DNA from 3 places in the uncultured Cellulomonas sp. genome. Region 1 is predicted to be linked to each of the others. Evidence: predicted binding sites of a transcription regulator. Region 1 holds the regulator's gene; each other region holds the start of a gene.
The links. Region 1 encodes LexA, which represses DNA repair genes until DNA is damaged. Its sites were predicted from a motif close to TCGAACANNTGTTCGA; they were not measured.
Positions count from the first base shown of each region.

Region 2: a site for LexA is predicted at 5,545-5,560, ahead of RYN42_RS02750 (HNH endonuclease signature motif containing protein). Genes of this name have one in related genera too.
Region 3: a site for LexA is predicted at 3,205-3,220, ahead of RYN42_RS18685 (DUF222 domain-containing protein). Genes of this name have one in related genera too.

Region 1 is NZ_CAURTV010000034.1:4,060-12,331, forward strand. Features, by position in the region: gene RYN42_RS10215 (MFS transporter) at 1-237, opposite strand, end outside; gene RYN42_RS10220 (methyltransferase) at 234-839, opposite strand; gene hflX (GTPase HflX) at 946-2,469, shown strand; gene RYN42_RS10230 (ATP-dependent DNA helicase) at 2,499-4,595, shown strand; gene RYN42_RS10235 (L-lactate dehydrogenase) at 4,630-5,631, shown strand; gene lexA (transcriptional repressor LexA) at 5,693-6,445, opposite strand; gene RYN42_RS10245 (LysM peptidoglycan-binding domain-containing protein) at 6,776-7,228, shown strand; gene nrdR (transcriptional regulator NrdR) at 7,605-8,129, shown strand; gene RYN42_RS10255 (S9 family peptidase) at 8,172-8,272, shown strand, end outside.
Region 2 is NZ_CAURTV010000005.1:29,946-38,217, reverse strand. Features, by position in the region: gene RYN42_RS02775 (hypothetical protein) at 1-148, opposite strand, end outside; gene RYN42_RS02770 (PD-(D/E)XK motif protein) at 145-1,119, opposite strand; gene RYN42_RS02765 (Z1 domain-containing protein) at 1,116-3,671, opposite strand; gene RYN42_RS02760 (very short patch repair endonuclease) at 3,763-4,188, opposite strand; gene RYN42_RS02755 (DNA cytosine methyltransferase) at 4,332-5,426, shown strand; gene RYN42_RS02750 (HNH endonuclease signature motif containing protein) at 5,801-6,751, shown strand; gene RYN42_RS02745 (hypothetical protein) at 6,958-7,314, shown strand; gene RYN42_RS02740 (IS110 family transposase) at 7,311-8,272, opposite strand, start outside.
Region 3 is NZ_CAURTV010000137.1:343-7,026, reverse strand. Features, by position in the region: gene RYN42_RS18690 (M20 family metallopeptidase) at 182-1,426, shown strand; gene RYN42_RS18685 (DUF222 domain-containing protein) at 1,617-3,047, opposite strand; gene RYN42_RS18680 (TraR/DksA C4-type zinc finger protein) at 3,356-3,685, opposite strand; gene RYN42_RS18675 (cold shock domain-containing protein) at 3,991-4,374, shown strand; gene RYN42_RS18670 (DUF3027 domain-containing protein) at 4,377-5,522, shown strand; partial or broken gene RYN42_RS18665 (sacsin N-terminal ATP-binding-like domain-containing protein) at 5,519-6,684, shown strand, end outside.

The DNA of each region.
Region 1 (8,272 bases):
CGCCGCGAGCAGCGGTGTGCGAGGCCCGCTGCGGTCGCTCCACGGCCCGGCCACGACCATCCCCACGACCCCGGTGGCGAGCGGGCCGGCGAACGCGAACGCGTAGAGCGAGGCACCGTCCAGCGCGCCGGAGACGGTCGGCATGACGGTGGTCACGGCCAGCGACTCGAACGCGACCATGAAGATGAGGGCGACCATGCTCCAGGTGGTGGTGCGCAGCGCCCGCCAGTCGCTCATCGGTCCCGCACGGCGAGCACGCGGAATCCCTTGGCGCTCGCGGTCCGCTCCACGGTGACGCCCAGCTCCGCCGCGATCCAGCGCTGCAGGGAGTCGGCACCGAGGTTCTTGCCGACCACGAGGTGCGCCTCGCCGCCCGGCGTCAGGCGGCGCAGCCAGTGGGTCAGCATCTCGTGCAGGGCGGCCTTGCCGACGCGGATCGGCGGGTTGGACCAGAGGGCCGCGAACGTCGTGTCCTCGGGCACCTCCTCGGGGCGCACCGCCGTCAGGTTGGTGACGCCGAGACGCTCGGCGTTGCGGCGGACCAGGTCGAGCGCGCGCTCGTTGACGTCGACGGCCCAGACCCGGGCGGAGGGGGCCTCGAGCGCCATGGTGAGCGCGATCGGTCCCCAGCCGCAGCCGAGATCGAGCAGGTCTCCCGTGGCCGGCGGCTCCGGGACGTGCTCCAGCAGGACGCGGGTCCCGAGGTCGACGTGGTCGGGGGAGAAGATGCCGCCGGCGGTCTCCACCTCGACCTCGCGGCCGGCCAGGTGCACGCGCAGGAGACGCCGCTCGTCGGGGGAGGCCGGACGCGCGGTGAAGTAGTGGTCCTGCTCGCTCACGGCGGAGACGATACCCACGACCACCCGCTCGGCCCGCAGCGAAATGCCTCGGCGCTCGTCGGCGCCTCGTGGGACCCTGGAGGAACCGTACGAGAAGAGGAACACCTTGACCGACCCGCAGCACACCACCAGCCAGACCGAGGACGCCCCGCCCACGCGCTCCGCGCAGGAGGTGGCCGATGACGTCGTGGCACGTGTGCTCGCCCGGGCGGGGGCCACGCTGCACGCCGGCGGCACGGTGCACTCCTCCTACGACGGCGACCAGCTCGAGCTGGAGGAGCGCACGTCGCTGCGCCGCGTCGCCGGGCTGTCCACCGAGCTCGAGGACGTCACCGAGGTCGAGTACCGCCAGCTGCGCCTGGAGAAGGTGGTGCTGGTCGGGGTCTGGGGCTCCGGCACCGTGACCGACGCCGAGAACTCCCTGCGCGAGCTCGCGCAGCTGGCCGAGACGGCCGGCTCGCAGGTGCTCGACGGGCTGCTCCAGCGCCGCCAGAAGCCCGACCCGGGCACCTACCTCGGCTCCGGCAAGGCCGCGGAGCTGGCCGCGCTCGTCGCGAGCGTCGGCGCGGACACCGTGGTCGTCGATGGCGAGCTCGCGCCGTCGCAGCGGCGCTCGCTCGAGGACATCGTCCGCGTCAAGGTCATCGACCGGACCGCCCTGATCCTCGACATCTTCGCCCAGCACGCCAAGTCCCGGGAGGGCAAGGCGCAGGTCGAGCTGGCGCAGCTGGAGTACCTGCTCCCGCGCCTGCGCGGCTGGGGCGACTCGATGTCCCGGCAGGCCGGTGGCCAGGTCGGCGGCGCCGCGGCAGGCATGGGGTCGCGTGGTCCCGGTGAGACGAAGATCGAGCTCGACCGCCGGCGCATCCGCAACCGCATGGCCAAGCTGCGCCGTGAGATCGCCGCGATGGAGCCCGGCCGCGTCACCAAGCGGGCGTCGCGCAAGAAGCACGCGATCCCGTCGGTGGCCATCGCCGGCTACACCAACGCGGGCAAGTCGTCCCTGCTCAACCGGCTGACGCACGCCGGCGTCCTGGTGGAGAACGCGCTGTTCGCCACGCTGGACCCGACGGTCCGGCGGGCGGAGACCGTCGACGGCCGCATCTACACGCTCGCGGACACCGTCGGCTTCGTCCGCGCGCTGCCGACGCAGCTGGTCGAGGCGTTCCGGTCCACCCTGGAGGAGGTCGCGGACGCCGACCTGATCCTGCACGTGGTGGACGCCTCGCACCCGGACCCCGAGGGGCAGATCTCCGCCGTCCGGCACGTGTTCGCGGACATCCCGGGCGCCATGGACGTGCCCGAGATCATCGTGCTCAACAAGGCGGACCTGGCCACGCCCGAGGCGATCGCGCGCCTGCGCTCCCGTGAGGTGCACTCGATCGTCGTGTCGGCGCACAGCGGCGAGGGCATCGAGGAGCTGCAGGCGCTGATCGCCGACCAGCTGCCACGCCCCGGCGTGAGCGTCGACCTGGTGGTCCCGTACGACCGGGGGGACCTGGTGAGCCGCGTGCACGAGCACGGCGACATCCAGGCGGAGGAGCACACGGCGGACGGGACCGCCCTGCGCGCCCGCGTCGACGCGGGACTCGCCGCCGAGCTGGAAGCGGCCGTACAGCGCCGTCCGTGAGCGTCGGCGGGCGCCACTAGGCTGACGCGGTGCCAGCCGCTGACCCCTCCGTCGAGTCGGCCCGCGACGACTCTGTCGAGGCTCTCCTCGACCTCGCCGTCGACGCCCTGGGCGGGGTCCGGCGCGACGGGCAGCATGAGATGGCGGTCGCCGTCGCGCAGACGATCGAGAAGGGCGAGCACCTGCTCGTCCAGGCGGGCACCGGCACCGGCAAGTCGCTGGGCTACCTCGTGCCCGCGGTCCGGCACGCCGTGCTGGAGAACGAGCACGTCGTCGTCTCGACGGCCACCCTCGCGCTCCAGCGCCAGATCATCACGCGCGACCTGCCGCTCGTGGCGAAGGCGCTGGCGCCGCACCTGCCGCGCACCCCCGCGATCGCGCTGCTCAAGGGCTGGCACAACTACGTGTGCGTGCACAAGGTTGCGGGCGGGTACCCCGAGGACGACGCCGGCACCCTGTTCGACCTGGGCGAGCACGCGGGCGCGGCCGAGCACCCCGCCCCGGCCCGCACGGGTGCGACGGGCCCGGCCGAGAGCCTGGGCGAGCAGGTGCTGCGCCTGCGGGAGTGGGCGGACGAGACCGGCACCGGCGACCGCGACGACCTGGTACCCGGCGTGACCGACCGGGCGTGGCGGCAGGTGTCCGTGACGTCCCTGGAGTGCCTGGGCGGCAAGTGCCCGATGCTCGCCGAGTGCTTCCCGGAGAAGGCGAAGGCCGCGTCCCGCGAGGCGGACGTCGTGGTGACCAACCACGCCATGCTCGGCATCGCCGCCTCGGGATCGCCGGGCGTGCTGCCCGACCACCAGGTGCTGGTCGTCGACGAGGCCCACGAGCTCACCGACCGCGTGACCGCGCAGGCCACGTCGGAGCTGTCCGTGGCGACCATCGAGCACGCAGCGCGGCTGGCCCGGCGGCACGGTGGCGTTCCCACGACCGACCTGGACCTGGCCAGCCAGGCGCTCGCCTCGGTGCTTGTCACTCTCCCCGAGGCCCGGTTCCGCGACGGGCTGCCCCCTGCTGCGCGCGACGCGGTCGCCAGCGTGCGCGACGCCACCCGGGCACTGCTCACGGTGCTCAAGCCGGAGTCCGGGCCGAGCGCTCCGCCCGAGGGCGGTCGCAAGGTCGCCCAGGCGACCATGCTGGCGCTGTACGAGGTCGCGGACCGGATGGCGGCGGACCCCCAGGACAACCGGCACACCGTGCTCTGGTGCGCCCGCAGCGAGGACCGCCGGGGCTCGGTGCTCACCCGGCTGTATGCCGCGCCGCTCGCGGTCAACGGGCTCATCCGCACGCACCTCCTGGCCGGACGCTCGGGCGTGCTGACGTCCGCCACGCTCGAGCTGGGCGGCTCGTTCGACCCGATCGCGCGCGCGGTCGGCCTCGAGGTGCGGCCGGACGCCGAGCCCGTCGGACCCACCTCCCTGGGCGGCGAGGCGACGACCGCACCCGCGGGGGCGCCCTGGCGCGGCCTGGACGTCGGCAGCCCGTTCGACTACCCGAGGCAGGGGATCCTCTACCTCGCCAAGCACCTGCCCAAGCCTGGGCGGGAGCCCGCCACGGACGCGCAGCTCGACGAGATCGCCGATCTGGTGACCGCGGCGGGCGGGCGCACGCTCGGGCTCTTCAGCTCCCGGAGGGCCGCGAACGCCGCGGCGGCCGCCATGCGCGAGCGGCTCCACGTGCCGATCCTCGTGCAGGGCGACGACCAGCTGCCGACGCTGGTCGCCCAGTTCATCGCCGACGAGGCCACCTGCCTGTTCGGCACCCTGTCGCTCTGGCAGGGCGTCGACGTGCCCGGCGCCACGTGTCGGCTGGTCATCATCGACCGCATCCCGTTCCCGCGCCCCGACGACCCGGTCGCGTCCGCGCGCTCGGACGCGATCGAGAAGGCCGGCGGCAACGGGTTCCTGGCTGTCTCTGCCACGCACGCGGCCCTGCTGCTGGCCCAGGGCGCCGGACGGCTCATCCGCTCGAGCGAGGACCGGGGCGTGGTGGCCGTCCTCGACCCGCGCCTGGCGACCGCCGGCTACGGCAGCTTCCTCACCCGGTCCCTCCCCGCCTTCTGGCGGACCACGGACCGCACCGTGGCCCTCTCGGCGCTGCAGCGGCTCGCCGCGGCCGGATAGCCTCGACCCCGTCCCCGACCCAGAGGTGTGTGAGATGACCGAGAGCCTGGACATGGAAGACGTGGGGCTGACCCCGTTCCGGAGCAGCCGCCGCACGTCGAAGCTGGCGATCGTCGGGGCCGGCGCCGTGGGGTCGACCATGGCGTACGCCGCCCTGATGCGCGGCGCAGCCCGCTCCGTCGCCCTGTACGACATCAACGCCGCCAAGGTCCAGGCCGAGGCGCTCGACCTCAGCCACGGGATCCAGTTCATGCCCATGGCGCAGGTGGTGGGGTCCGACGACATCGCGGTGTGCGCCGACGCGGACGTCGTCATGTTCACCGCCGGGGCCAAGCAGAAGCCCGGACAGTCGCGGCTCGACCTGGCGGAGGCGACCATCGGGCTGGTCCGCAAGGTGCTGCCGGCCGTGGTGGACGTCGCACCCGACGCCGTCTACGTCATGGTGACCAACCCCGTCGACGTGGTCACGTACGCGGCGCTGCAGATCTCCGGACTGCCGCCGTCCCAGCTGTTCGGGTCCGGCACGGTCCTGGACTCGTCGCGCCTGCGCTACCTCATCGCGCAGCACACGGGGGTCGCGGTGCAGAACGTGCACGCGTACATCGCGGGGGAGCACGGAGACACGGAGCTGCCGCTGTGGGGTTCGGCCAGCATCGGCTCGGTGCCTCTGCTCGAGTGGACCGGCGCGGGCGGCAGCGGCCCGCTCACCGCCGAGGTTCGCGAGCGGATCGCGCGGGAGGTCGTGGAGTCCGCCTACCGGATCATCGAGGGCAAGGGCGCGACGAACTACGCGGTCGCGCTGGCCGGGTCGCGGATCATCGAGGCCATCGTCAAGGACGAGGGACGGGTGCTGCCGGTCTCCTCGCTGCTCACCGACTTCCACGGGATCAGCGACGTGTGCCTGTCCGTGCCCGCGATCGTGGGTGCGCAGGGTGTGGGGGAGCGTCTGCCGGTCCGGCTGTCCGGCGAGGAGCTGGCCGGGCTGCGCTCGTCCGCTGACGCGGTGCGGGCGGTGGCTCGCCAGTTCGGCTTCTGACGCCCGTACGACACGAGCCGGGCGCGCACCTCGCAGGAGGCGCGCGCCCGGCTCAGGTGTGTCAGAGGCTGCGCAGGACGCTCACGACGCGGCCCAGGATGGTCGACTCGTCCCCGGGGATGGGCGAGTACGCGGGGTTGTGCGGCATGAGCCAGACGTGCCCGTCGATGCGCTTGAGGGTCTTGACCGTGGCCTCGCCGTCGATCATGGCGGCGACGATCTCGCCGTTCTCCGCCACCGGCTGGCGCCGGACCACCACCCAGTCGCCGTCGCAGATCGCCGCGTCGATCATCGAGTCGCCGCTGACCTTGAGCAGGAAGAGGTCGCCGTCGCCCACCAGCTGGCGGGGGAGCGGGAACACGTCCTCCACCACCTGCTCGGCGAGGATCGGGCCGCCGGCGGCGATCCGGCCGACGACCGGCACGTAGGAGGGTGCGGGCAGGCGCTCGCCGTCGCCCTGGTCGGGGAAGGCCGACCGGCTGCCGTCCGGCGCCGTCCACGTGCCGACGCCGCGCGAGTCGTCCGCGTGCATGACCTCGATGGCACGTGGCCGGTTGGGGTCGCGGCGCAGGTAGCCCTTGCGCTCGAGGGCGGTGAGCTGGTGCTTGACGCTGGACGGGCTGGTGAGGCCGACCGCCTCGCCGATCTCGCGCATGCTGGGCGGGTAGCCGCGGTTCTCGACCGACGAGCGGATGGTGTCGAGCACGAGCCGCTGCCGTGCCGTGAGGCCGTCGGGGCCGGGCGCCCCGTCCGGGAGCGTGTGGATCGTCGCCAGGTCCTGCTCGGGCTGGGACGTGTCCCGTGGGTCCGTCACTGCGCTCCTCCTCCGTCCGGCGGCCGCCTCGCAGCACGCTCAGCTCTTCCGCCACATCCAGCCTGCAGCCACCTGACCTGACCTGCGCCGACGGGGCTCCCCGGCGTGCGTGTCAGTGCCTCGTGGTCCGCTTGTGCTGCATCGCCAGCCTAGGGATGTCGGGCCACAAGATCAAACATCTGTTCGATCGTGTCTCGACAGTGTCGGCAGATGCTGGTAGACATCGTACAGACGTTCGACGAACAGGCGTTCGACGATCAGAAGCTTGACGATCAGCAGTTTGACGGTCAGGACCCCGGGCCACCGGGCCGAGCAGGAACGAGAGACGTGATGAGCGCGATGGTGATGGGACCTGCGGTGCCGATCCGGCTGACGAGCGCGGGCACCTCCGGAGCGAGGACCTCGCGGAACCAGCGGTCGCACGGTCGGGCGCTCGCCGGGACGCCTCGCGCCACGGAGACCGCGACTCCTCGCGGCACCGACGCCGCGCCGGCTCACCTGCGGCTCACGGCCCGCGGTCGCATCGTCCTGTGGGTCCTCGCGGCGGTCGCCGTCGCCCTGGTGACTCTCGTCGGCACGCGGGCGTCGGCGGACGGTCCTCTCAACGCACAGGAGGTCGAGCGGCACGTCGTCCAGCCGGGGGAGACGCTCTGGGCGATCGCCGAGGGCGTGGCGTCCCCGTCGCAGGACGTCCGGGACGTCGTCTTCGACCTCGTCCGGCTCAACGAGCTGCCGGACGCGGGACTGATGGCGGGGCAGGTCATCGTCGTCCCGGCCGGCTGACATCCCTCGCGATACCTGGTTGCCATCGGGCACGCCGCCGTCTAGGTTAGGGTTACCTCACAAAGCGAGCTGGGGGGCTTGCTGGAGGGGCGGTGCGGCAGCGTGAGCTGGCGAGACCACCGCAGTTCAGCGCGGCACCGAGGCGAGTCGGTCCGTGACCTGGGACGGGGGCGTCCCCGCGAGGGCGGTCATCTTCGGGTGGCCGCCCTCGTGCGTGCCCGCGCCTCGCACCCGGCCGTCCGGGCAGCCGCTCACCCTGCCGGGCGCACCGACCTTGCGACGCCGGGACGCGTGGCCTAGCGTCACGCAGGCGTTCACCACGCGATCACCGTCACAGACGTCCTGGCGGCGACGCGCACGCTCGAAGGGGACCACGGTGCACTGTCCGTTCTGCCGCCACCCGGACTCGCGGGTCGTCGACTCGCGGACGTCGGACGACGGGTCGACCATCCGGCGCCGCCGCCAGTGCCCGCACTGCAACCGCCGGTTCACCACCGTGGAGACGGCCAGCCTGTCGGTGGTCAAGCGCTCGGGCGCCACGGAGCCCTTCAGCCGCGAGAAGATCGCCGGAGGCGTCCGCAAGGCGTGCCAGGGCCGCCCGGTCAGCGAGGACGACCTCGCGCTGCTCGCGCAGAAGGTCGAGGAGACCCTGCGCGGTGCAGGCTCGGCCGAGATCGACGCGTACGAGATCGGCCTGGCCATCCTCGGCCCGCTGCGCGAGCTGGACGAGGTCGCCTACCTGCGGTTCGCGAGCGTCTACCAGGCGTTCGACTCCCTGGAGGACTTCGAGGCGGCGATCACGGTCCTGCGCGCGGAGCACGAGTCCGACGACCCCGACGGCGGCGAGGGCGCGGACGGGCCGGTCGACGTGCAGGACGAGGGCGCGCGCACCACCACCTGACCCGGTTCGGCAGCTGTCGGTGCGACGACGTAGGTTCGTCGCGTGCTTCCCCGTGACCTCTCCCTGCTGACCGTCCCCGGTACTCCCGCCGTCCTGCCTGACGGCTCGCGCGCCGTCGTCGCGGTCGTCCGTCCGGACGTGAC
Region 2 (8,272 bases), on a different contig from region 1:
GCCGAGCATCCCAACTGTTCTGCGCGGATTCGCGGACCAGGATGGTGAGAGGGTCGATCGGTGGTCGTCCGAGTTGCTTGGAGATGCCCTCGGCGGCGGCGCCACCCTCGGCCGCGAACTGCTGGGACCACCACTGTGGGTTGCTCATTCGGTCCACCACGAGAGCGGGTCGCCCAGGGATACGGGACGCGCGGCGGCAAGAAGTTCGCCGACCTCCACCTCGTAGTTGACGCGGCCCACGCCGACGGGCAGAGCACTGCCGACGAGGGTCTCTGCAACGAGGCGCGGGGTGCCGCTCGTGACGTGGACGATGAAGAGGGAAACCATCGTGTACGGACTCGATGTGAGTACCGGGTCGGCGAGATTGACCCGGGCGCGATTGAGGCGCTCGAAGAGTTCGTTCTTCTCGACCAGGCCTCCGAGCTTCGTGACCAGGTCCGGGATCGTCTCGCCCTCGGGGTCGGGCACCACCGTGGCCAGGAGGAGATCGAGTGGCCTGCCGTCGTGCCGGTCCAGCTGCTCAATTCCATGGACGCGGATGGACGCCGAATCGGCACCAAGTGCCTTGACCTCCAGACACCGGTCGGCCAGCTCGAAGTCGTGAGGCTGGCGAAGCGGCCCGGTCCACGCCGAAGCTGGCACGGCGTTCCCCCGAGAGTTGAGAGCGATCAGCGTGCGGAGTTCGGCGAACAGTCCGATTCGCTCGTTCTCCCGCATGCTCCCGAGTCCGCTGGCTCGAAGCAGCCGGCGCCAGCGATCGATCACCACAAGGGCCTCGGTCATGGGCTCCACGTTGCCGTCCACGGCGTCGAGGATGTCGCTGGCGACCTCCTGAAACTCGACGTTCAGCGTCGGCTCGGTGCAGCAGATGTCGAGGTAGGACCGCGTGACGCCGCTGAAGATCAGCGGGCCGTAATCAACGGACAGCACCCCGAACGAACGTTCGATCTCACTCTGCTCACTCCCGGCGATCAACAGGTGACGGAATCCGTCCTGATCGATCGCGGCGCGGATGTCCGGACCCCCGTCGACCGAGAGCGGGAACGTGTTGAAGCTCGTGCCGGTGGGTCGCTCCAGGACGCCCCACGCGGAATTGAGGCGGGCGAGTGTGGTACTCATGAATCTTCGCCCTCGTGGTCCTGCTCGAGAGCTTCGTCGAGATTCTCGACCTCGACCTCCCCGAGCAGGTACTCCGGCACCGCGACGTGGGATGCCTTGATCTTCGAGGCGCCGTCGGGCGTACCAGGAAACATGACGCCGACGCCGATGACCGGACCGACGGCCCCGAGGTTTTCGCGGGACAGCTTCGCGTGCGTGCTTTCGGGCTCACTAAGCGGGTCGATTGCGTAGAGCACGAGTAGGCCCTTGTCAGAAACCAAAGGGTCGTCCCTGCGACGCTGCTTGAGCTGCAACTCCGTGAGACCTCTCGCCTCTTTGGTGCTGAGATCCATATCGAGAGCGATGTCCGACTTGCTCATCAGAGTCTTGATGTCGGCGCGGTCGGCTCTGCCACTCTTCAGGCGTGAACGAATTGACGCCTTGACCTGGACCGGGCCCACCTGAACCCCAGCGCCCGTGCCCTCGACCACGGCGATGTTCCATTCGGTCAGCTGGGGAGGGTCTGCGCTGAGCTGTTGGGCGATGTACTTGTGGATCATCTTCGGGTCCATGTCGGGCGAGTCCTCGTGGACCTGGTACTCGGCGAGGAACGCTTGGACCGCAGCGACCGGAACACCTCGGAAGAGGCGGTCATCGTTTCCGCCGGCTCGCTTGGCCGCTGTGAGCAGTCGCCCCGCAGCGTCGAGGTTGCCCTGCAGCCAATCCTCGTCCAGGTGGGCGAAGAATCGGGTCTGAACCCGACGACCCGCGTAGGAGACCTCTGCAGGTTCGGCCGCCCCCATCTTCGCCGTGATCCGGAGTGACGGGTGGGTCCTGATACGCACGGCGACGTCGCTCGGGGTCGCGTTCTGCGACTGGTAGAGGTCGATGTCCGCGCGCATCTCGTGCTCGACCTGAGCCAGGTGGCGGAAGCCCAGCTCCAACTCCAACGTCGTCCAGATCCGCGGGAGGTCTTCGTAGCCCGTGCGGTATCCGAACCATCTGCCCATCTGCAGGAGGGTGTCGTACGCCGTTGCACCCCTCACGAACAGGCTCACGACGAGACCCTCGAGCGTGAGCCCGCGAGACAGCGTGTTGCCACCGACTGCGATGGCGACCACAGGTGCGCCGCTGTAGTCCAGGCGCCTCTCGCTCCGGAAGTTGTCCATGAGGACCTCGGTGGATGCGACGACCGCGCTCAACTGGCCTGCGACGTCCTCGAACGAATCGGTCGCCCGTTGCCACTGTGAGGCGGGCACGCGAGCCGACTCCATCTCCCACTGTCTCTTGAGTTCGTCCAGCAGGACCGGATCCCCGGACTTCAGCCGACGCAGTGTGTCATCCCGGATCTCACCCAGAGGTGCGAGGAATGAGCGGTGAACCTGCGTCTTCACCGAGGTGTGGATCAACATCGTCGAGTGTCCGGCGTCTCCCCGAACCCGGCGCGCCGCGGTCGCAAGCCAGAACCAGCGCACCGCGTCGACCACCTCGGGGGTGAACGTGGGAACGAAAGAGTCGGCATCTGCCTGCTTCAGCGGTCGGAGCAGGCCGACGGCCTGGTCCGGAATACGGCGAACCATGTCCAGGCCGTCGACGTCATCTCCGTCGACGTCGTCCCTTCCGAACACCAATTCGGGCCCGAAGTAGCCCTCCGGCAAGGGCAGATTCAGGATGAAGTCCTTGGGGTACAGGTCGCCATCTGCCGGATTGATGAACACGTTCGCAAACGGCGTCGCGGTGTAGCCGATGTAGATCGAGCGCGGCATGAGCGCCAAGAGCCCGCGGATCAGGGGATTGATGCGGGCGGTTGCGACCGATGCTTGGTCTGCTTCGTCGTCGATGATCAACACGCGGGCGGACTGCAGTGCGTGACCGGCGTGTTCGCTCTCCAACCACTTCTTGAGCCGGCGGAGCACGACCGGATTCTTCTTGACCACGGCGAGCACGACCTTGCCCTCTGCCGTGAGATACGCCGAGGGAGGGACTGTCGGGATCTGGAAATCCTTGTCCTCGTCCGTCAAAGGCAGCCAGTGGTCCAGGTTGAGGTCGCGCAGCTGCTGGTTCAAGCGCTCCTGTGTCTGCTTGCGCAGGCCGTTGTGAATGCCCGAGAGCACGATGACCATCGAGTACTCCTCGTCGGCCATCTTCGCAATGACCGATGTGAAGTTGGTGGTCTTCCCACTCTGGACGTAACCGACGACGAGACCCTTACCGTCGAACCTGACCTTCGATGGCGGTGGCGTGTGAGCGACCACCATGGTCGAAGCACGATCGACACCGTCCACGCGAGCCGCGGGCCAGTTCTCTGCTTCGAAGTAGGCCCGGAGCGGACTCCAGAACCGACTGGCTTCCGTCGGCCCCGAGTACCACTCGTTCTTGCCGGCCGTGATGATCGGCGGGCCACCCTGCTCGACCTTCTTCAGGTCGCTCTGCCACTGCCCAGCGAATTGGTCGACCTCGGCCATCGACGAACCGAATCGGGTGACCGCTGCGTCGAGGCCGTGCTTCTTCGCCCACTCGGCGAAGACCACATACATCGGATGATTCGAGATGCTCACGTCGCTGGCGGTCACGATCCGAGACTAGCGTCGGGACGGTGCTCGCTTGTCCCACACAACCGTCGCGATGCGTCGCCGCATGCGAGGTGGGCGAATTGTCCTCTGCTCATTCTGGAGACCGCGGCCGCTGCCTACTGGGTGCTGGCGAACGCGCCTTTCGCCATTCCCCGACCACCTCCTGCGCAGCAGCGTTCATATCGGCGTGCTCCCAGTACCGCAGAACAGTCCACCCCGAGTCGACGAGGTACGCATCCGTCTCGCGATCACGCTCGACGTTCCGCTCGAGCTTCGCCCGCCACCAGTCGCCGTTCGTCGTCGGGCTAGTTGCGTGTAGCGGGCATGCATGCCAGAAGCATCCGTCGACGAACACGGCGATCCGTGCCTTGGGCAGCAACACATCGGCCCGGCGGCGCGGCATCCCGGGGAGCGGATGATCGACTCGGAACCGTAGCCCCGCGGCGTGGAGAGCCTGGCGCAGGTGCATCTCCGGGGCGGTGTCACGACGAGCCTGTCGCGCCATCCGACGCGACACGGCTTCGTCCAGTGGCACCGGCGAACGGGTGACGACCGCCTGGGCCTTCCGCACTACGGGTCACCCGCCTCACCCTGGGTCCGGCCAACTCCCGCCGGCGCGCCAGCACATCAATGTGGGCGCTGCCGGCTAGCGTCTTCCTCGTGACCATCTTGGATCAAGCGCCTGCACGCAACGCACCGATCCTCCGGGTGTTGGATCTCTTCGCGGGCGCCGGTGGGTTGACGGCCGGGTTGGACACGCTCGGAGTCTTCAGGTCGGTACAGGCGGTCGAGATGGACGTGGCGGCTGCCGCGACGTACAAGCAGAATCACCGGAGCACCAACGTCTACGTCGGGCCGATCCAGGAATGGTTGCGGACCGCCGAGGTCCCTCAGGTCGACGTCGTGGTCGGCGGCCCTCCCTGCCAGGGCTTTTCGACTCTCGGCAAGCAGGACGTTGAGGACGACCGGAACTCCCTGTGGGAGGAGTACGCCAAGACGATCGTGCGTGCCCGGCCTCGCTACTTCGTCGTCGAGAACGTGGCGGCCTTCGCCCGGTCACCGCAATACGGCCGTTTCGTCGAAGCCGTCGAACCGGGTGGCATTTTGGCGGACTACGCGTTCGAGGCACGAGTCCTGAACGCCGCCGACTACGGGGCGTTCCAGGCCCGGAAGCGTGCGGTGCTGATCGGCCACCACAGGGACCTGGCGTCTCCGGGCTTCCCGACGGCGGACCACGAGGGAGCCCATCGCACGGTGCGACAGGCATTCCGAGGGGTCGCTCAGGAGTGGGACGCGATCGACCTGCCTGAGCGTTCAGTGCGATTCGCCGGGCGTGACCTCCCCGGAGTCTTCCGAACGACCGAACTTCATCTGGGACGCAGATATACGTCTGAGTCGATCCAGCGCTTCCGGTCCATCCCGCCCGGAGGCAATCGCTTTTCCTTGCCCAACGAGTTGCTCGCAGACTGCTGGCGCAAGCACACCAGTGGTTCCGCGGACGTCATGGGACGCATGCACTGGGACCGGCCGTCAGTGACCGTGAGGACGGAGTTCTTTAAGCCCGAGAAGGGGCGATACATCCATCCCGTGGCGAACCGGGCAATCACCCACTACGAGGCTGCTCTTCTGCAGGGGTTCCCTCGCTCGTATCGGTGGGTCGGGTCGAAGGTCGCTATCGCTCGACAGATCGGCAACGCCGTGCCGATTCCGCTTGCCGCCGCCATCGGTCGCACCATTGCCGATGCAGAGCGCTGAGCGCGACCGGCCTTCGTTAGGGCGCTGTCGCGATCGGAGACGCCTACGACATTGCGAGGGCCGTGTTCTCGATCGGGCCGTTCAACACCGAGTAGATCCGCCGCAGAGGCCCGGAGAGTCGTAGACCCGTTCGAGATCGCGACCCAGGAGCATGTCGACTGGCACCTGCACCTGCGGACTCGGCCACATCCCAGCCGCCCAGTACGAGCAGACCAATCCCGTCGCAACCCCGTCGGGAGACGATCAGTTCAGCGAACCGAGCCTTCACTGGATCCGGCGCGTACACCTGCAACCGCAACAGCACCGGGAACCTAGCCGATCGACGTGCAAAGCTGCTGCGTATGCAGAGTGGAGCGTTGCGAGCATGGCTACTCATGGCCGCAGGCGATGACCGTGGGCATGGCGGCAACTCCGGTTACGACGATCAGGTCGACGCGTACTACTCCTGGGATAGCAACGTACCGAACCACAAGAACCTCGGCGTCGGCGATGCCGTCGCTGTGTGGAACAAGCAGCGCCTGCTGGGCGTATCGGTCATTGAGGAGATCGAGGCCTCGCATGGCCCGAAGCTGCTCAAGCGTTGCCCGAGCTGTGGCACGACCCGCATCAGTTCGCGGAAGACGGCCTCGCCGCGGTACCGGTGCATGAAATGCCACCACAAGTTCGAGATGCCACGCTCCGACGTCGTTGATGTGATGCAGTACAGAGCGCGGTACGACGCGGCGTGGACGTCGCTCGACGGGACGCTCGACCAGACTGAGATCCGATCTCTGGCGGTAAATGCGGGCGAATTCAATGCGATGCGGCCGCTCGACTGGGGCGCCTTTTGCGACGCGCTCTTAACGAAGGGCGCTGGTCATGCAGTCGGCCGCGTGTCCGCACGCCTAGACCTCAGCTGGCCGCTGGGCACCAGCCCGATCGTGGAGCTACCCCAAGGGTTCGGTCAAGCGCTCGTCCGGGTGCGTCGAGGACAACAGCAGTTTCGCGACCACCTCTTAGCAACCCAGGGAAGCACGTGCGCCTTCACGGGGGGCGCTCCCACGCGCGTACTCGAGGCAGGACACTTGTACAGCTACGCCCAGCTGGGTACTCATTTTGAGCACGGCGGCCTGATGCTGCGGCGCGACATCCACCGACTGTTCGACGATGGGCTGCTTGCAGTGCAGCCGTCCACCCTCCGCATCGACGTAGCACCTAGTCTGGCGCGATATCCCCAATACGCACGGCTCCACGACGAAACGCTCACCTTGAGTCTCAAGGATCCGCAAATTGACTGGCTTTCCAAACACTGGGACGAGCATCGCTCCCTGCGCTCGATCATGTAGCCGTTCACATCTTGCAGCTCCGGGCCGACGCCGTGTATTGACGGCGCCGGTGATCCGGCCTCCGCCCTCGTGTCCGTGTCACCGCTGGCAGCGGGCGGCTGTGATGCCTGTGGCATCGGAGTGTCTCGACAACTCAGGTTGCGCTTGGTGGGCCTCTATGTCCATCGCTGCAGGGCTTCAGGCCGCTTGTGGGCCATCATCGGAGGATGGACGCCGACCAGTCAGCGAGCAGCAGGCTCGAGATCTCAGTGGACGAGCTGAAGTCGGCTCTTGCGACAGTGATCGGTGCGCTCGAGGAGGTTCACGGACCGACGGTGATCGTTGACGCGGACTTCTACTGGACCTTGTTCGTTCGCGAGCAGTTCGATCTCTCCACCGAACCGCCTTCGCCGACCGCGGGGCAACTGACCGACGACGTGGAATCCGTGCGCGATCTGCTGGCCAACGGCGGGATGGAGCCGCTGTGGCATCTCCTCCAGCACACGATGGGAATGCTGGCCGGAGCCGCTTCGACGACTTTGGACCACATGGTCGAGGTCCCTGCCCCGCCGAGCTACGCCTAGGCCGCGTCAGCGGACCGCATCTCAACGGCCGCATCGACGCGCATTGCTTTGAAGACCTGGTCCGAGAGCCGGCGCTTGAGGCAACGGATGGCCTCGCGGCTGGTCTTGCCCTCGGCGCGTTTGCGGTCGTAGTAGGTCCGGCCTTCGGTATCGGCGCGGATCTGAGTCAACGCGATCGTGTAGAGCGCGCGGTTGAGCTGACGATTGCCGCCCCGGTTGAGCCGATGCCGCACTGTGCGCCCCGAGGAGGCAGGTAAGGGCGCGGTCCCGTTGGCCGAGGCGAACGTGTCGCGGTTGGGGTAGCGGTGGATGTCGACGATCTCGGCCAGGAACCGGGCCGCGACGACCGGGCCGACGCCGTAGATCGCGTTGACCGCGTCGGCGTGCCCGGCGACCAGGGCAGCGATCTGGGTGGTCACGGCGCGTGTCTCGGCGATCAGCGCTAGCACCCGCACCAGTCGCCTGCGGGTCAGTCCGGATCGGATGCGTTCGTCGTCGCCGATGAGCGTGAGCATCGCGTTGACCTGCGCTGTCGTCTTGAGATGCGGGTGGGTCAGGTGATAGCCGGGGATCAGTCCGACGAGCTCGGAATGCACCTGGTTGGCGAGGCTGTAGTGCTCGACGATCAGGTCTTCGCGATAGTCGAGCAGTGCTCGCAGGTCGGCTGCGACGCCCACCTTGAGCCGAACTTCGGGCAGCCCGGGATCTCGTGCGGTGATCCGGGCGATCGCCAAGGCGTCGACCTCGTCGGTCTTGCCCTGCCCCGGGCGGGCACCGCGTTCGCGTGAGGTCATGGTGGTCGGCACCTCACGCACGTCTACTCCTGCCGTCGATAGATGCGCTGCGACAGCACGCCCGAAGTGGCCCGATCCTTCGATCCCAACGCGCACCACCGGCCGGCGAGCAAGCAGAGCAGTCAGCCGGACGAAACCTCGGTTGTCGTTGACCACCTCGAGCC
Region 3 (6,684 bases), on a different contig from region 1:
GTGCACGGGGGTTTCGGCTACCGACGGGTAACCGGATCGCGCGGGCCGTCCGATCGCCGCGGCATCCGGCCGTCGTCGGGCTCGCGTGCGACCGCCTGCGGTCTGTCTCGTCGTCGCCGACGTCTGGCAGTCTCGGGAGCGGGGCTCGGCACCGGGCCGATCCCGGACCGGAGGTCAGACCGTGCCCCTCTCTCCCGACGTCCTCACCGGCCTGCGGTCCGACGCCGTCGCGCAGCTGCCCGAGATCGTGGCGCTGCGGCGCGCCCTGCACCGCACCCCGGAGATCGGCCTCGACCTGCCGGCCACGCAGCGGCTGGTGCTGGACGCGATCGGCGCGCTCGACCTCGAGGTGCACACCGGTCGCGGGCTGAGCTCGGTGGTGGCGGTGCTGCGGGGCGGTCGACCGGGACCGGCCGTGCTGCTCCGGGGGGACATGGACGCGCTGCCGGTCACCGAGGACTCGGGGGAGCCGTTCGCCTCGGAGCGCGACGGTGTCATGCACACGTGCGGTCACGACCTGCACGTCGCGGGACTGGTCGGCGCCGCGCGGCTGCTGGCCGCGCGTCGCGAGGAGATGGCGGGCGACGTCGTGCTCATGTTCCAGCCCGGTGAGGAGGGTGACCACGGCGCCCGCCTGATGATCGAGGAGGGCGTGCTCGACGCCGCCGGCTCGCGCGTCGTCGCCGCGTACGGGCTGCACGTCGTGTCGTCGCTGGTGCCCGCGGGCCTGGTGATGTCCAGGGCCGGCACGATGCTCGCCGCCGCGGACTCCGCCGTCGTCACCGTGCACGGTCGGGGCGGGCACGGGTCCATGCCGCACCTCGCCGCCGACCCGGTACCGGTCGCCGCCGAGATCGTCCTCGCGCTGCAGGCGATGGTCACCCGGCAGTTCGACGTGTTCGACCCCGTGGTCGTCACGGTGGGCAGGATCGTGGCCGGCACGACGAACAACGTGATCCCGTCGATCGCCGTTCTCGAGGCGACCGTCCGCACCTTCTCCGAGGCCACCCACGCGGTGCTGCCCGAGCGGCTGACCCGGCTGGCGGAGGGCATCGCCGCCGCCCACGGCCTGACCGCCACGGTGGAGTACGAGCGCGGGTACCCCGTCACCTCGAACACCGCCGCCGAGGTCGACCGCGCCGCCGGTCTGGTCCGCGACATGTTCGGCGAGCAGGCGTACACGACCGCCCAGCAGCCGCTGTCCGGGGCCGAGGACTTCTCCTACGTGCTGCAGCAGGTGCCGGGCGTGTACTTGGGGCTCGGCGCGACACCGGTCGGCGAGGACCCCGCGTCGGCGGCGTACAACCACTCCGCGCAGGCGCGGTTCGCGGAGGAGTCCCTGGCAGTCGGGCCCGCGGTGCTCGCGGCGCTCGCGCTCGACCGGCTGGCGGAGGGCGCGTCGGAACGGATGGCAGAAGGGGCTTAGCGAGGTAGTCCCTGGACTCGCCGAGGACGGGTCGTTGCACGCTCGACGAGCTGGCACGCGGTCGCCTGCTCGCCGCGCGGCCTCGGCTCGACCTGCTCGCCGGCGCTCGACACTCTGCGCTGGCGCTCGATTTCGCACTGCCCCGCCGCTCTTCCTCGGCCGTCACGCTCGGCACAGCGTCCGCCCGGGGTCACGTCCGGAGCGGTTGTCCGTGGCGGTCGGTGAAGTGCCAGGTGCCGTCGGTGTGGGTGATCTCGATCGCGCGGTCGTGGACGATCTCGTGGTGGTGCCAGCACAGCAGGATGCCGGTGTTGACGTCGGTGGTGCCGCGGTCGCGGTGCCAGTGGTGGGTGTGGTGGATCTCGCCGAGGGCGGGTGGGGCGTGGCAGCCGGGGTAGCGGCAGTGCCGGTCGCGGGCGATGATCGCGCGGCGCTTGGGGCCGGTGTAGGTGCGTTCCGTGCGTCCGACGTTCAGGACCTGCGACGCGGGCCCGAACACGACGCGGGTGAGCGCGGAGTCGCACGCGAGGCGGGCCAGCACGGTGTCCGGGACGGGTCCGGTGCCGACCAGCTCCGCGACCGCGAACCGTTCGGTGTCCCCACCGGGCACCGGCAGCCCCGGCCGCCCGGCCTCACGCGCGTCGACGCCCGGGGCTCCCAGCACACCAGCGGCTCGCGGCTCACCGCCGCCGGCCCCCGACTCGTCGACACCCGCGGGGCGCGCCACAGCGGGGTCCCCAGGCTCGTCGCAGCCGCCGGCGTCGCCGCGCGACGTGTCGTCAGATCGGTGGCCGGGGGCGCGGTCCAGGGCACGGTGCAGCGTGGCGTAGTCCACGACGGCGGTGATCTGCGGGCGGTGCGTGCCGGTTGCGCCGGTCAGGTCACCGTCCAGGGCCAGCCGGGTCAGGTTCACCAGCGCGCTGGCGCGGCGCCTGCCGGCGGGTTGCCCGGCCTGGTCCGCGGACCTTCCGGCCAGTGCGGTCAGCGCCGCGGCCAGGGCGTGGCCGTGCTCGGTGGTCAGGAACCCGCTCAGCTGGCACCCGTCGGAGGTCTGGGCAAGGTTCAGGTGCTCCCGGTCGCTCGCCTCGCGGTATCCGCGTTCGTCCGCGGCCGGGTCGGCGGCCGCGGCCCACCGCCGGGCCAGGACCCGCACCTGCGCCACCGGCAGCTTGATGGCGTGCGCGAGGAGGAACGCCTCCCCGCACCCCGAGGTCGGGTCGGACAACGCCGTCTTGCGGTCCGGGGTGTTCGCCACCGCGGCCAGGGTGTGCGCAGCCTCCAGCGACACGCTTCCGGCGACGACCGCGGCCGCGGTGGCGGGCAGGTCATCGCGCAGCGCCCGCCCCAACCGCACCACCCGGCCAGCCTGCCCGTGCGACACCCGCCCGGTCGATGCGACCCACGTGGTGATCGACCGGGCACCCTCCAGCGCCCACCACCCGTCGGCCTCCACCATCGGCACCACCCGCGCCGCGACCGCGGTCAACCTGCCCGCCAGCACCAACGCCTCCCGCACCACGTCGACCGCCACCGCGCCCTGCAACCGATTCGGCCGAGCCGGGTCCGCCAGCGCCGCGAGCGTGTCCACCGCGGCGGTCAGCTCCGCCAGCACCGACCCCACCGAGCGATCAGAGCCGACAGCGCCGTCAACACTCCGAGCACCTCGAGCACCCGAGCGCGCGGCGGCGGCCCGCGGCGCAGCCTCCTCGATCGACACCGCCATCCACCTCCACCCGCTCCGGGTACCCACCCTCGAACCAAGGGCGATCCGTCCCGCTACGAAGAAGTGTTCCAGCCACCACTGACATTCATCGCGCCTGTTGCTCGAATCCTGAGACGGCGATCGAAGAAATGTCAGTGCAGGTCAGAGGCGCAAACAATGAGCCGCCCACAGCCCCCTCAATAACGCCCGTCGTCCACAGGAAAGAATCAGCACCCGACGCACGTCGTCGCCGTAGGCCGCGCCTCCAGCCGACCCGGCGCGATCGCCCTCCCGCACACCGCGCAGATGCCGTACGTGCCCTCGGACAGCCGAGCCAGTGCCGCATCGACCGACGCGAGCCGCTCCACGGCGTCGCGGGCCAACGCGTCCACCTGTGCGCGCTCGAACGCGATCGTCGCGCCCTCGGGATCGTGCTCGTCATCGGCGTTGCTGTCCCGCGAGGCGTCCACGACGGCGCGGTGCTCGCTGCGCAGCGCCGCCAGACGGTCGAGCGTCTCGGTACGCAGCTCGTCGAGCCGGGCGCGGGCGTCGGTCATGTCGAGGGCAACGCTCGGCGGCCGACAACCCTTCCGGCGCAGGCGACGGCCCGGAGAGAGCTGCCCGGCCACACACCGGCGAGACCAGCAGCCCGGCCACAGCACGGCGACACCAGCACGGCGACGGCCCACGAGACCAGCACAGGCGACGGCCCGGCGAGACCAGCACGGCGACGGCCCGGAGTCCGGCGCGAATGCGCGCAGTCCCGCCCGCACCGCTGCTCCCGGCAAGCACGGGGATATTCACCGGCGGCGCCCGGTAACCTTGTGGCCAGTACGTCTTCATCTCATGAACGGGGTTCACCGTGCCTACCGGCAAGGTCAAGTGGTTCGACACCGAGCGAGGCTTCGGGTTCATCGCCGGCGACGACGGCGGCGAGGTCTTCCTGCACGCGTCGGCGCTGCCCGAAGGCGTCACCGCGCCGAAGCCGGGCGCAAAGGTCGACTTCGGCGTCGCGGACGGCCGTCGTGGCCCCCAGGCGCTGTCCGTCAAGCTCCTGGACCCGGTGCCCTCTGTCGCCAAGGCGGCGCGCAAGCCCGCCGACGACATGGCCGTCATCATCGAGGACCTCATCAAGGTCCTCGACCGCGTCGGCAACGACCTGCGTCGTGGCCGCTACCCCGAGAAGGCTCGTGGGGTTCAGTACGCCGCCCTGCTGCGAGCCGTCGCGGACGACATCGAGGCCTGAGCATGCCTGCACCTACCAAGGACGCGGTCCTCGGATCTGCCGTCGACCTGGCCCGTGAGGTCGCGGTCGCGATGGCCGAGGACCCCGCCGACGTCGGCGAGTACCTCGGCCTCGTCGTCGAGGGCGAGCGGCTGGTGTCCCACCGGTTCGCCTCCGCCGCCCGCGGCTACCGCGGCTGGGAGTGGACCGTCACGGTCGCCCGCGTCCCGCGCGGCCGCACCGCCACCGTCTGCGAGGCCGAGCTCCTGCCCGGACCGGACGCCATCCTCGGCCGCGAGTGGCTGCCGTGGTCCGAGCGCATCCGCCCGGGCGACATCGGCCCCGGCGACGTCCTGCCCTTCAAGGCGGACGACCCGCGCCTCGAGCCCGGCTGGACCCCCACGGGGGACCCCGAGCTCGACGACGTGGCGATCGACGAGCTCGCCCTCGCCCGCGTGCGGGTGCTCTCGCCGCAGGGTCGCGACGAGGCCGCCGAGCGCTGGTACCGCGGCCCGCACGGTCCGACGAGCGCGGGCTCGCTCGCCTCGGCGGCCGCCTGCGGCAGCTGCGGGTTCCTGGTCCCGCTGCAGGGCTCGCTGGGCACCGTGTTCGGGGTCTGCGCCAACCAGTGGTCGCCCGACGACGGCACCGTCGTCAGCGTCGACCACGGCTGCGGCGCCCACTCCGAGACCGACGCCGAGGCGCCGCCGACCGAGTGGCCGGCCTCCGACCCGCTGATCGACGAGCTCAGCCTCGAGCTGGTCCAGCTCACCACCCCCGCCCTCGCGCAGCCGGACACCGAGGCACCCGCGGCCGAGGCGACGCCCGACGAGACGACGCCCGACGAGACGACGCCCGACGAGACGACGCCCGGCGAGGCAGCGTCCGACGAAGCACCGTCCGACGAGACGACGCCCGACAACGCCTCCGTCGACGACGCCGCGTCCGACGCCCCCACAACCGAGGCACCCGCCGCCGCCGCCGAGCCGGACCCGGCCGCCGACACGGCAACCTCCCCCGAGGGCGACCCGCTGACCGACGACCTCACCGCGGCCGAGACGGACGCACCCGAGCCCGCGGCCGAGACGGGCGCACCCGACACCGCGGCCGACACGGACGCCCCCGACACCGCGGACCAGCCCCCCGCGCGCCCCGACCCGGAGCCGTGACCGCCGACGCCTTCGGGACGGCCGCCCTGCGCGCGGCCGTCCTGGGGGCGTGGCGCGCCTCCCCGGCACGACTGCGGGAGGACGCCAACACGGAGGAGGACCACGCCCACGGCTACTACCGCGACCGGGTGCTGGTCGAGCTGGCCCAGAACGCCGCCGACGCGGCCACCCGCGCGGACGTCCCGGGCAGGCTCCTGCTGCGGCTCGCCCGCGCCGACGACGGCACGATCGCGCTGGTCGCCGCCAACACCGGCGCCCCGTTGGATGCGGAGGGCGTCGCGTCCCTGTCCTCGATGCGGGCGTCGTCGAAGCGCGACACCGGCGCCCGCGTGGTCGGCCGGTTCGGGGTCGGCTTCGCGGCGGTCCGAGCGGTGGCCGACGAGGTCTCCCTGCTCTCGACGACCGGCGGCGTCCGCTTCTCCGCCCGCGACACCGCCGAGCTGCTGAGCGAGGCCGCGGCCGACGTCCCCGCGCTCGCCGAGGAGGTCCGCCGCCGCGACGGCTCCCTCCCCTCGCTCCGCCTTCCCCTGCCGGCGGACGGCCGCCCCCCGGAGGGCTACGACACCGCGGTCGTCCTGCAGCTGCGCGACGAGGTGTTCGCCGACGAGGTCCGCGTCCTGCTCCGCGAGGTCGGCGACCCCCTGCTGCTGGCCCTGCCCGGGCTGGTGGAGATCCTGGTCGAGGACCACACCTCCGACGCACCGGCCCGACGGATCGCCGACGTGCACGAGCGCTGGGTGGTCGAGTCCGCGGAGGGCGAGCTGTCCGTGGCGGTCGTCGCGGACCGGCCGGTCGAGGAGCGCAGCGCGCGGTCCTGGCGCGTGACGTGGGCGGTCCCGCGCGACCCGGCGCTGTCGTGGCTCCCGGTGGTGCACGCCCCGACGCCCACCGACGAGCCGTGCAGCGTCCCCGCGCTGTTCGTCGCGACCCTGCCGCTCGACCCGACGCGGCGGCACGTCGCCGCGGGCAGGCTGGCGGACGTCGTGCTCGAGCACGCGGCGGACGCGTACGCGCGCCTCGCGCAGGCCCGGGCCGACGCAGACGCCGACCCGCTGTCCCTGGTCCCCACCGGACTGGCGGCGGGCACCCTCGACGCCACGCTCCGGGACCTGGTCGTCGAGCGCCTCGCTCGCACCCCCCTCCTGCGCCGCGCAGCACCGTC